Regions from separate parts of the Micromonospora sp. NPDC005979 genome, predicted to be linked through region 2. Evidence: riboswitches for the same ligand, from Rfam matches in the RefSeq annotation. Region 2 holds a riboswitch; the other holds the start of a gene.

Region 1 (5,153 bases), on a different contig from region 2:
GATTCGGCCACCGACCGCGCGTCCCCGGTGATCATGGCGATGGTGCGGACGCCATCCGCCCGCAGCTCGGCGATGGCCTCGCGGGCCTCCGGGCGTACCGCGTCGGTGAGCGCGAACGCCCCGAGCACCGTGTCCGGCAACCGCAGGAGATACAGCACCACGGCTCCTCGTGACGACCAGCGCCCGGTCGCCTCCCGCAGCTCGTCCGGCAGTGGTCCACCCCGCTCACGCAGCAGGGCCGGCCCGCCCACCGCGTACTCCGTACCGTCGATGGTGGCCCGCACCCCGCGGCCCGGAAGCGAGCGGAAGCCGGCGGCCCGGGCCGGCCCACCCGGCCCGGCCGCCGCCACGATCGCCCGGGCCAGCGGATGTTCGCTGTCGGACTCGACACCGGCGGCGATCCGCAACGCCTCGTCGCGGCCCACGCCGGGGGCCGTCACCAGGTCGGTGACCGCGTGCTCGCCCCGGGTCAGCGTGCCGGTCTTGTCGAACAGCACCGCGTCGACGGACCGCATCCGCTCCAACGCGAGCCGATCCTTCACCAGGATCCCGCTTCGTGCCGCCAGCGCCGTGGAGAGCGCGACGACGAGCGGGATGGCCAGGCCGAGCGCGTGCGGGCAGGCGATCACCAGAACGGTGACGGTACGCACCACCGCCTCGTCCGGCTCACCGAGCGCGGTCCAGACCACCAGGGTGAGCACGGCGGTACCGGCGGCCACGTAGAACAGCGCGGCGGCGAACCGGTCGGCGAGCAGTTGAGCCTGCCCGCCCGAGCGCTGCGCCTGCACGACCATGCGCTGGATGCCCGCGAGCGCGGTCTCGTCGCCCAGCGCCTCGACACGGACCCGGATCGCCGAATCGGTGGCGACCGTGCCGGCCACCACCCGATCGCCCGCCGACCGGGCGACCGGACGCGACTCGCCCGTGATCATCGATTCGTCCAACTCCGCGTCACCGTCGACCACCCGGCCGTCGGCCGGAACCCGACCCCCGGGTCGGACCAGCACCACGTCGTCGACCCGCAGCCCGTCGACCGGTACGCGCTCGACCCGCCCGTCCGCCGCCACCCGCTCGGCCTCGTCGGGCAGCAGCGCCGCCAGGGCCGCGAGCGCCCCACGGGCCTGCCCGATGGCCTTCATCTCCTGCCAGTGCCCGAGCAGCATGATGGTGACCAGTGCGGCCAACTCCCACCAGAAGTCCAGGTCGAAGGCACCCAGGCTGGTCGCCAGCGACGCGGTGTACGCCACGGTGATCGCCATCGCGACCAGCAGCATCATGCCCGGCGCGCGGTCCCGGATCTCCCGTACCGCGCCGACCAGGAACGGCCAGCCACCCCAGAGGAACACCACCGAACCGAGCACCGGCCCCACCCAGGAACGACCCGGCACGTCCAGCCGGAGCCCGAGCCGGTCCACCACCAGGTCACTGGTCAGGACCACCGGAACGGTGAGCACCAGACAGACCCAGAACCGGCGACGGAACATGGCCGGGTCGTGCCCCGCGTGCTTGTCGTGCTTGTCGTGCCCGGCGTGCTTGTCGTGCTCGGCGTGCCCGTCGTGCTGTCGGTGCTCGGTGGATGGCTCAGGCATGACTCCACCATCCCGCCGCGCCCGGGGCGGTGTCAGCGGTTCGACTCCCCCGACACGTCCACACAACCTGCGACCTCCAGGCACGCTGGTTAGCATCGTCCGGCGATGACCCATCGGATCCCGCCACCGAGACGGGCGACGGCGCCGCCACGGCGCGGCCCCGTACGGCGCCGACCGGGCCACTTCATCACTCTCTGTGATTGTCGGGTCGTCAGGCGGCGAACCGACGCGCTCGTGCCCGCGTTCGTCCGGCGGAACTGAACCGCACGGGCCGCCGGCACGTACCCCGCACCGGATCGTTGGGAGTCTCGCATTGGGTTCCGACCACAGCCATTCCGCTCGTCCCGCCCCGCCCCGGGTACGACGGATCCTCGTCGCGACGGTGGTGCCGCTCTTCGTGGCCACCGTCGTCGCCGCCGTGGTGCTGTGGCCCCGGGACGGCGCACCGAAGAGCGGCGGTGGCGCGGACCTGCCGCGCCACCACGGCACGGTGACCCGGGTGGTGACCGAACCGTGCCCGCCCTCGACGAGCCCGGAGGGCACGCCGAGCAGCGGGCCGTGCGGCACGGTGGACGTACTCCTCGAAGACGGGCCGCGCGCCGACCGGCAGGTGAGCACGCCCGTCCCCGCCGGGCCCGGAGCGCCTCGGGTCGAGGTGGGCGACGACGTCGTCCTGGTCGAGCTGACCGATCCGACCGATCCCACCATCAGCACCTGGAACATCGCCGAGCACCAGCGCGGGGCGCCACTGGTGTGGCTCGTGGTGGTCTTCGCCGCCGCCATCGTCGCGTTCGGCCGGTGGCGGGGTCTGGCCGCGCTCGCCGGCCTGGCCGCCAGCTTCGCCATCCTGCTCACCTTCGTGTTGCCGGCCATCGGCGCGGGCCGGTCACCGCTGCTGGTGGCGGTGGTCGGCGCGGCCCTGATCATGTTCGTGGTGCTCTACCTGACACACGGAGTGACCGCGCAGACCTCCGTCGCGGTCCTCGGCACCCTGGGCAGTCTGGTGCTCACCGGCGTCCTCGCGACCATCGCCACCGCCGCCACCCGGCTCACCGGCTTCGGCAGCGAGGACGCCACCACGCTCTCGATGTTCCAGGCGGATGTGGACCTGCGCGGCCTGCTGCTCGCCGGGATCATCATCGGCTCACTCGGGGTACTCGACGACGTGACCGTCACCCAGGCCGCCACCGTCACCGAGCTGGCCAACGCCAACCCCGGGCTGGGTCGGCGACAGCTCTACCGGGCCGCCACCCGGGTCGGCCGGGCGCACATCGCCTCCACGGTCAACACCATCGTGCTGGCGTACGCGGGCGCGTCACTGCCGCTGCTGCTCCTGCTCACCGCCGACTCGCGTCCCGTCGGGCAGATCCTGACCAGCGAGTTCCTCGCCCAGGAGATCGTCCGCAGCGCGGTCGCCACGCTCGGCCTGATCGCCGCCGTACCCCTCACCACCGGGCTGGCGGCGGTGGTGACCGCGGCCGGATCGACGGCCCCGGCCGACGCGGACGCCCCGCCACCGCGCCCCCGCGCGGACCGTACGGAGGCGCTTGCCGCCCTCAGTTCCCCGCCTGCGGGTCGGGCCGACGGGCCCGATCCGCAGCGGAGCACACCCCCATCCACCGCCACCACCGGGTGGCCAGAGCCGAACAGGAGCACGGATACGGCATGGTGACACTCCTCAGCGTGACCGGATCGGGCACCCGCCCTGAGAACCGCGTCACTGGTCACTCAACGCCATGGCGAAATGACGCTTTTAGTCGGCATCAGGACGTAGCTCAGGCGGTGGACTCTCGGGTAACCTCGCTGCCGGTCACCGACGAAGGCGCGCAGCGGCGCCTGCGGTGCCACCGCCCAATCGCCAACCGGCGAGCCGGGGACCCAGGTACCTGGGGTGAATCCGCGACAGCGGTAGGGGCCACTTCCGCCCCGAACCCGTCAGCTAACCCGGTCGGCGGTCGACGGAAGGGAAGATTGTGACGGCACCCCTACGCCGCTGGTTGACACCTGTGGTGGCCGTGTTCGCTGCGCTGACCGTGCTCGCCGGACCCCTCCCGGCCCACGCCGCCCCGACGACCCCCACCCCGTCCGGGCACGAGGAGGACGGCGACGAGCCCAAGCTGCTCACCGACGTCATCGAGCAGACCAACCGGGACTACGTGGCGGCCAAGTCCAAACTGGACAAGTCCAAGAAGCGGCAGCTCGAACTGGCGGCCGAGGTCGACCGGGCGAAGGCCGACCTCGCCGCGCTGGCCCCGCAGGTCGCGCAGATCGCCGCTCAGTCGTACCGGACCGGACGGGTCGGCGCGATCGCGATGCTGCTGGAGGCCGACGCCCCGGACTCGTTCGTCCAGCGGGCCGCGGCGCTCGACGAGATGAACATGGTCAACGAGAAGAAGCTCGCCGAGGTCAACGCCGTGAAGTCCCGCGCCGAGCAGGCCAAGCTGGCCCTCGACGCCGAGGTCCGGGAGCAGCAGAAGCAGACCGCGCTGATGGCGAAGGACAAGCGCGACGCGGACAAGGCGCTCGCGCTGGTCGGCGGCAAGGGCTTCACCGGCGGCCTGGTGGACGCCACCTCCCCGGTCGCCCGGATCGGCCCGGGTCGCACCGCCGACGGCGACTGGAAGGCGCAGTCGTGCAGCGAGGACGACCCCACCACCTCCGGCTGCGTCACGCCGCGCACGCTGCACGCGTACAAGGAGGTCAAGCGGGCCGGATTCAACCGGTTCGTGGGCTGCCACCGCAACGGCGGACCGTACGAGCACCCGAAGGGCCGCGCCTGTGACTGGTCGTTGCAGAAGAGCGGCTTCAGCCCGTGGCACAACGACGACACCCGGATGTACGGCAACAACGTGGCCGCGTTCCTCATCCGCAACGCCGACCGGCTCGGCATCTACTACGTGATCTGGAACCGGCAGATCTGGTTCCCGGCGACCGGCTGGAAGTCGTACAGCGGGCCGTCGAACCACACCGACCACGTACACATGTCGTTGCTCTGATTCGACGTTCAGCAGTTCGAGGGCCGTCCCGCGTCGAGCGGGGCGGCCCTCGTCGCGGGTCAGGCGGCGGTGGTGGCCGCCGAGTCGTCCGAGGCGTCGCCGGCCGGTACGGACGTCACGGGTCGTACTGCCCCGGCGGCGAGCCGGTACGACATCCCCACCACCGCGCACCGCCCCCGCGCCACCTCGTCGGCCAGCACGGGCGACTGCCCGAGCAGCGTCTCGACGGTCTGCGCGATGTGGATGTCGACGATGCCGTCGATGTCGTGCACGCCCTCGGCCGCGGCTCGTCGCAGGCTGGGCAGCACCGCGTCGACCACCGCTGGGAGATGTCCCGGGGGCGCGACGCCGGTGGCCGCCGATTCGCGGGCCGCCTGCACGGCGCCGCAGGAGTCGTGGCCGAGCACCACCACCAGCGGGGCACCGAGGACGGCCACCGCGTACTCGACGCTGCCCAGCACCTCGGGCCCGGTGGTGTGGCCGGCGGTCCGAACGACGAAGAGGTCACCCAGCCCTCGGTCGAAGATGATCTCGGCGGCCAGCCGCGAGTCGGAGCAGCCGACGATCA
Region 2 (5,153 bases):
TCGACCGGAACGTTATCCGGCTGACTTCTGTTAAGCAAAGTCAGGTAGGTCACGCGACGGACGGACGGGAATCGGGAATACGACCCGGAGGCGCACACACCTGCGCCCGTGACGACTCGTATCCTTTGCGCGAACCTCCGTACGAGCCGAGAAGGGAGACGGTGTGAGCAACCAGGCCGAGACGTTGGAGTTCCAGGCCGAGGCGCGTCAGCTCCTCCAGCTGGTCGTCCACTCGATCTACTCGAACAAGGACGTCTTCCTGCGGGAACTCATCTCGAACGCGTCCGACGCCCTGGACAAGCTGCGGCTGGCGACGCTCGTCGACAAGGACCTCGTCGCCGACACCGACGACCTGCACGTCGCCATCGAGGTCGACCGGGACGCGCGCACGCTGACCGTGCGGGACAACGGCATCGGGATGACCCGTGACGAGGTGGTCCGGCTGATCGGCACGATCGCCAAGTCGGGCACCGCCGAGCTGCTGCGCCAGCTCCGCGAGTCGGCCGACGCCCGCGCCTCGCAGGAACTGATCGGGCAGTTCGGCGTCGGCTTCTACGCCGCGTTCATGGTCGCCGACCGGGTCACCCTGCTGACCCGTAAGGCCGGCGAGACCGGCGGCACCCGCTGGGAGTCCACCGGCGAGGGCACCTACTCGATCGAGTCCGTCGACGAGGCGCCGGCGGGCACCTCGGTGACCCTGCACCTCAAGCCGGCCGACACCGAGGACAACCTGCACGACTACACCGCCGAGTGGACGATCCGCGAGATCGTCAAGCGCTACTCCGACTTCATCGCGTGGCCGATCCGCATGAGCGTCGAGCGCTCGGGCGCCGAGGGCGAGCCGCCCACCAGCGAGGTGCAGACCCTCAACTCGATGAAGGCGCTGTGGGCGCGTCCCCGCGACGAGGTCGACGCCGCCGAGTACAACGAGTTCTACAAGCACGTCAGCCACGACTGGGCCGACCCGCTCGAGGTCGTGCACATGAAGGGCGAGGGCACCTTCGAGTACGAGGCGCTGCTGTTCCTGCCCAGCCACGCCCCGCTGGACATGTTCTCCCCGCAGGGCCGCCGTGGCGTGCAGCTCTACGTCAAGCGCGTGTTCATCATGGACGACTGCGAGGCGCTGGTCCCCACCTACCTGCGCTTCGTCAAGGGTGTCGTCGACGCCCACGACCTGTCGCTGAACATCTCCCGCGAGATCCTCCAGCAGGACCGGCAGATCCAGATCGTCCGCCGCCGCCTGGTCAAGAAGGTCCTCGCCACCGTCAAGGACCTCAAGGCCAACCACGCCGAGCGCTACCGCACCTTCTGGACCGAGTTCGGCGCGGTGGTCAAGGAAGGGCTGATCGACGACGCCGACAACCGCGACACCCTGCTGGAGATCCTGTCGGTCGCGTCCACCCACGACGCGGCGGAGCCCACCGACCTGGCCGGCTACGTGTCGCGGATGAAGGACGGCCAGACCGATATCTGGTACGCCACCGGCGACTCCCGGACCACCATCGAGAACTCCCCGCACCTGGAGGCGTTCCGGGCCAAGGGCCACGAGGTGCTGCTGCTCACCGACCCGGTCGACGAGGTGTGGGTCGAGCGCGTCGGCGAGTACGACGGCCGGCCGTTGCGCTCGATCGCCAAGGGCCAGGTCGACCTGGACACCGACGAGGAGAAGCAGCAGGCCGAGGCCGAGCGTGAGCAGCAGCGGCAGGAGTTCGCCGCGCTGGTGGACTGGCTGGGCACGACCCTGGCCGACAGTGTCCGGGAGGTCCGCCTGTCCTCGCGGCTGACCACCTCACCGGCCTGTGTGGTCGGTGACGCGCACGACCTCACGCCGACGCTGGAGAAGATGTACCGGGCGATGGGGCACGAGGTCCCCTCGACCAAGCGGATCCTGGAGATCAATCCGGGTCACCCGCTGGTCGCCGGGCTGCGCAAGGCCCACGAGCAGGGCGACTCCGGCCCGGCCCTGACCGAGACCGCCGAGCTGCTGTACGGCCTGGCGGTCCTCGCCGAAGGCGGCGAGCTGGCCGACCCGGCCCGGTTCACCCGTACCCTCGCCGACCGGCTGGCGCGCACCCTCTGATTGTCCCCGGCCGGCGGCCCCCGATCCGAGGGTCCGCCGGCCGGTCGGGACGCGGACGTCGGACCTGATCGGAAACGGTCCATCATGGTCAGTGCACAGGTGGACGTCGTCCGCAACCGCTGGCCGGAGCGCCCCGCGTGAGCCGGTGAACAACTTCACAAGCGTTGGGCGACGGTCACCCACCGTGCCTACCGTCGGTCGGGTCCACCACCGTGGACGCCGCGACCGGCAACGCCTAATCCTGCCCCCGGTCGTCGGAAACAGAACCCGGGCAGGAGCGGGGGACCCAACGTTCCTCGGTGCATGTCACCTCGGGGTGAAGCCGCCAGCGCGCGGCCGGGCTCCTCGGCCCGAACCCGACAGCTCACCTCGCCGGCGTGGAGGAACGATCCATGACGTCTACGTACACCCCCCGTCATCGACGGGTCACCACCCGCCGCGTCGCCGTCGGTACCCTGGCGGTCGGCGCGGTCACCGGCGCCGTCGCCCTCTTCGGCCCGGCGGCGCCGGCCCAGGCCGGTGTCAACTGGGACGCGATCGCCCAGTGCGAGTCCGGTGGCAACTGGAAGATCAACACTGGGAACGGCTACTACGGCGGGTTGCAGTTCTCCCAGGGCACCTGGGCCGGCTACGGCGGCAAGAAGTACGCCGCCCGCGCCGACCTGGCCAGCCGTGGCGAGCAGATCGCGATCGCCGAGAAGGTGCTCGACGGGCAGGGCATCGGCGCGTGGCCGACCTGCGGCCGCAAGGGCGGTTCGTCGGGCGGTACCTCGACGAAGTCCACCGCGAAGTCCCCGACGAAGTCGACCTCCAAGTCGTCGACGTCCACCTCCGGCAAGGAGCGGCCGTCCCGCGGCGACCAGCCGGCCACCCGTGGTCACGAGCGGACCGCCCCGGCGGCCAGCGGCGACACGTACGTGGTCGCGCCGGGGGACACCCTGTCGGAGATCGCCGAGCGGCACCCCCGCGGCGGCGGCTGGCAGGCCCTGTACGAGCGCAACCGTCAGCTGATCGGCGCGGACCCGGGCCTGATCTTCCCGGGGCAGCGGCTCGCTCTCTGACGTAGGTACCGACGAACGCTCGGCCGGGTCACCGGCCGAGCGTTCGTTCGTCTGGCGCTGTCCTCGCGGGACGGGTCACGCCGCCGAGGCGGCCGACCTCGCCTCGCGGCGGGCCATCACGTCGCCGTTCCAGCCCCAGCGCTGCGCCGGTGCGGCGGCCTCGGCCGGCCAGCCGGTGCCGCGCCCGCCACCGTCGATGGCCGTCTCGACCGAGTCGGAGGTGCTGCGGGCAAGTCGCAACGACTGCTCGGCGGTCGTACGCGCCGCACACGGCCAGGACTGCCCGGCGCACTGGAGGTTGCGGCAGTGACCCTCGTCGTCGGCCTCGTGGGCCTCGAGCACGTCGACCGCGAGCTGCCAGAGCAGCGGGTCGGTCACGTCGTCCGGGCGTTCGGCGCTACGGCTCGGTCGGTTGCTGGTCTCGTCGGACATGGGCCCCCCTCGTCAGGCATTCCCCTCAAGATTTCACCTGTGTGCGGTCGGCTAAACCGCCGACCTGCTGTGATGTGTCTCCGGTCGCAGCAACCAGGGCGTTCTAGTCCGGCAATAGCGGCATCTCGACACCGGGAGCGCGGCCGAGCAGCACCGCCCGGGTGAGCGCCGTCGAGCCGAAGCGGTCGCGGACCGCGTCCACGGCGGCGTCCAGGTCGGCTCCGGTGTCGGCCTGGAACGGCAGTTCGGGCTGCACCGGGTTGTCGTCCAGGTTGCCGACCGAGACGCCGAGCAGGGTGACACCACGTCGGTCGATTTCCGGTAGGGCGGCCCGCAGCAGTGTCCGGGCGGCGGCGAGCAGCGGGGTGGTGTCCGCGGTCGCCTTGCGCACCGTGTGCGAGCGGGTGGCGCGGGTGTAGTCGCCGAAACGTAGCCGCAGCACCACGGTGCGTCCGGACCGTCCGGCCGCCCGCATCCGCCGGGTGACCCGGTCGACCAGGCCGGCGAGGATGGCGTCCAGCTCCGCCGGCGCATGGGGGGTACGCCCCAACGCGTGCTGCGCGCCCATCGAGCCCCGGCGGCGGCCCACCTGCACCGCCCGGGGGTCCCGGTTGTGGGCGAGAGCGTGCAGGTGTCGGCCGGCGCCCGCCCCGAGCAGGGACACCAGCGCGGCCTCGCCGAGCCGGGCCACGTCCGCGACGGTGCGGATCCGGCGGTCCCGAAGCTTCGCGGCGGTGACCGGGCCGACGCCCCAGAGCCGTTCCACCGGCAGCGGGTGCAGGAACGCCGTCTCGGCGTCGGGGGCGACAACAAGCAGCCCGTCCGGCTTCGCCACTCCGCTGGCGACCTTCGCCAGGAACTTCGTCCGGGCCACGCCCACCGTGATCGGCAGGCCGACCCGGTCGCGGACCTCCCGGCGCAGCCGCTGGGCGATGTCGGCCGGTGTGCCGACCAGCCGGCGCAGCCCGCCCACGTCGAGGAACGCCTCGTCGATGGAGAGCCCCTCGACCAGCGGCGTGGTCTGCCGGAAGATCTCGAACACCGCCCGGCTGGCCTGTGTGTACGCCGACATCCGGGGCGGCACCACGATCGCGTCCGGGCAGAGCCGTCGTGCCTGCTGACCGCCCATCGCGCTGCGCACGCCCCGCGCCTTCGCCTCGTAGCTGGCCGCCAGCACCACGCCACCGCCGACGATCACCGGTCGCCCGCGCAGGCGCGGGTCGTCACGCTGCTCGACCGACGCGTAGAAGGCGTCCAGGTCGGCGTGCAGGATGTGGGCGTCGTGCGACACGTACACATGTTCGCATGGCGGCCGATCGTCGCGGCAGTGAGCTGGGAGAACGCCCGCTCAGTCGAGGCAGAACTCGTTGCCCTCCGGGTCTGCCATGACGATGTGGCCGGCGCCGAGCGGGGGAGCGGGCTCGTGTCGGGCGAGCCGCCTGGCGCCCCGAGCGGTGAGCCGGTCGGCCTCCGCCTCCAGGGCCGCCATCCGGTCGTCGCCTGTCAGCCCCGGCGCGGCCCGCACATCGAGGTGGACGCGATTCTTGGCCTGCTTGCCCTCCGGCACCCGCTGGAAGAAC

Evidence for each region. Region 2 has a riboswitch for cyclic di-AMP ahead of ABZ272_RS12170 (transglycosylase family protein). Riboswitches for the same ligand answer to the same signal wherever they lie in the genome.
Region 1: linked by a shared signal. The riboswitch ahead of ABZ272_RS08045 (hypothetical protein) and the one ahead of ABZ272_RS12170 (transglycosylase family protein) in region 2 are both predicted to bind cyclic di-AMP.

What each region holds. Positions count from the first base shown of each region.
Region 1 is NZ_JBEXUR010000003.1:404,653-409,805, forward strand. Features, by position in the region: gene ABZ272_RS08035 (heavy metal translocating P-type ATPase) at 1-1,589, opposite strand, end outside; gene ABZ272_RS08040 (YibE/F family protein) at 1,903-3,261, shown strand; cyclic di-AMP (ydaO/yuaA leader) riboswitch at 3,428-3,559, shown strand; gene ABZ272_RS08045 (hypothetical protein) at 3,563-4,585, shown strand; gene ABZ272_RS08050 (carbonic anhydrase) at 4,645-5,153, opposite strand, start outside.
Region 2 is NZ_JBEXUR010000006.1:45,974-51,126, reverse strand. Features, by position in the region: gene htpG (molecular chaperone HtpG) at 164-2,080, shown strand; cyclic di-AMP (ydaO/yuaA leader) riboswitch at 2,303-2,473, shown strand; gene ABZ272_RS12170 (transglycosylase family protein) at 2,473-3,141, shown strand; gene ABZ272_RS12165 (hypothetical protein) at 3,217-3,573, opposite strand; gene dinB (DNA polymerase IV) at 3,677-4,864, opposite strand; gene ABZ272_RS12155 (VOC family protein) at 4,922-5,153, opposite strand, start outside.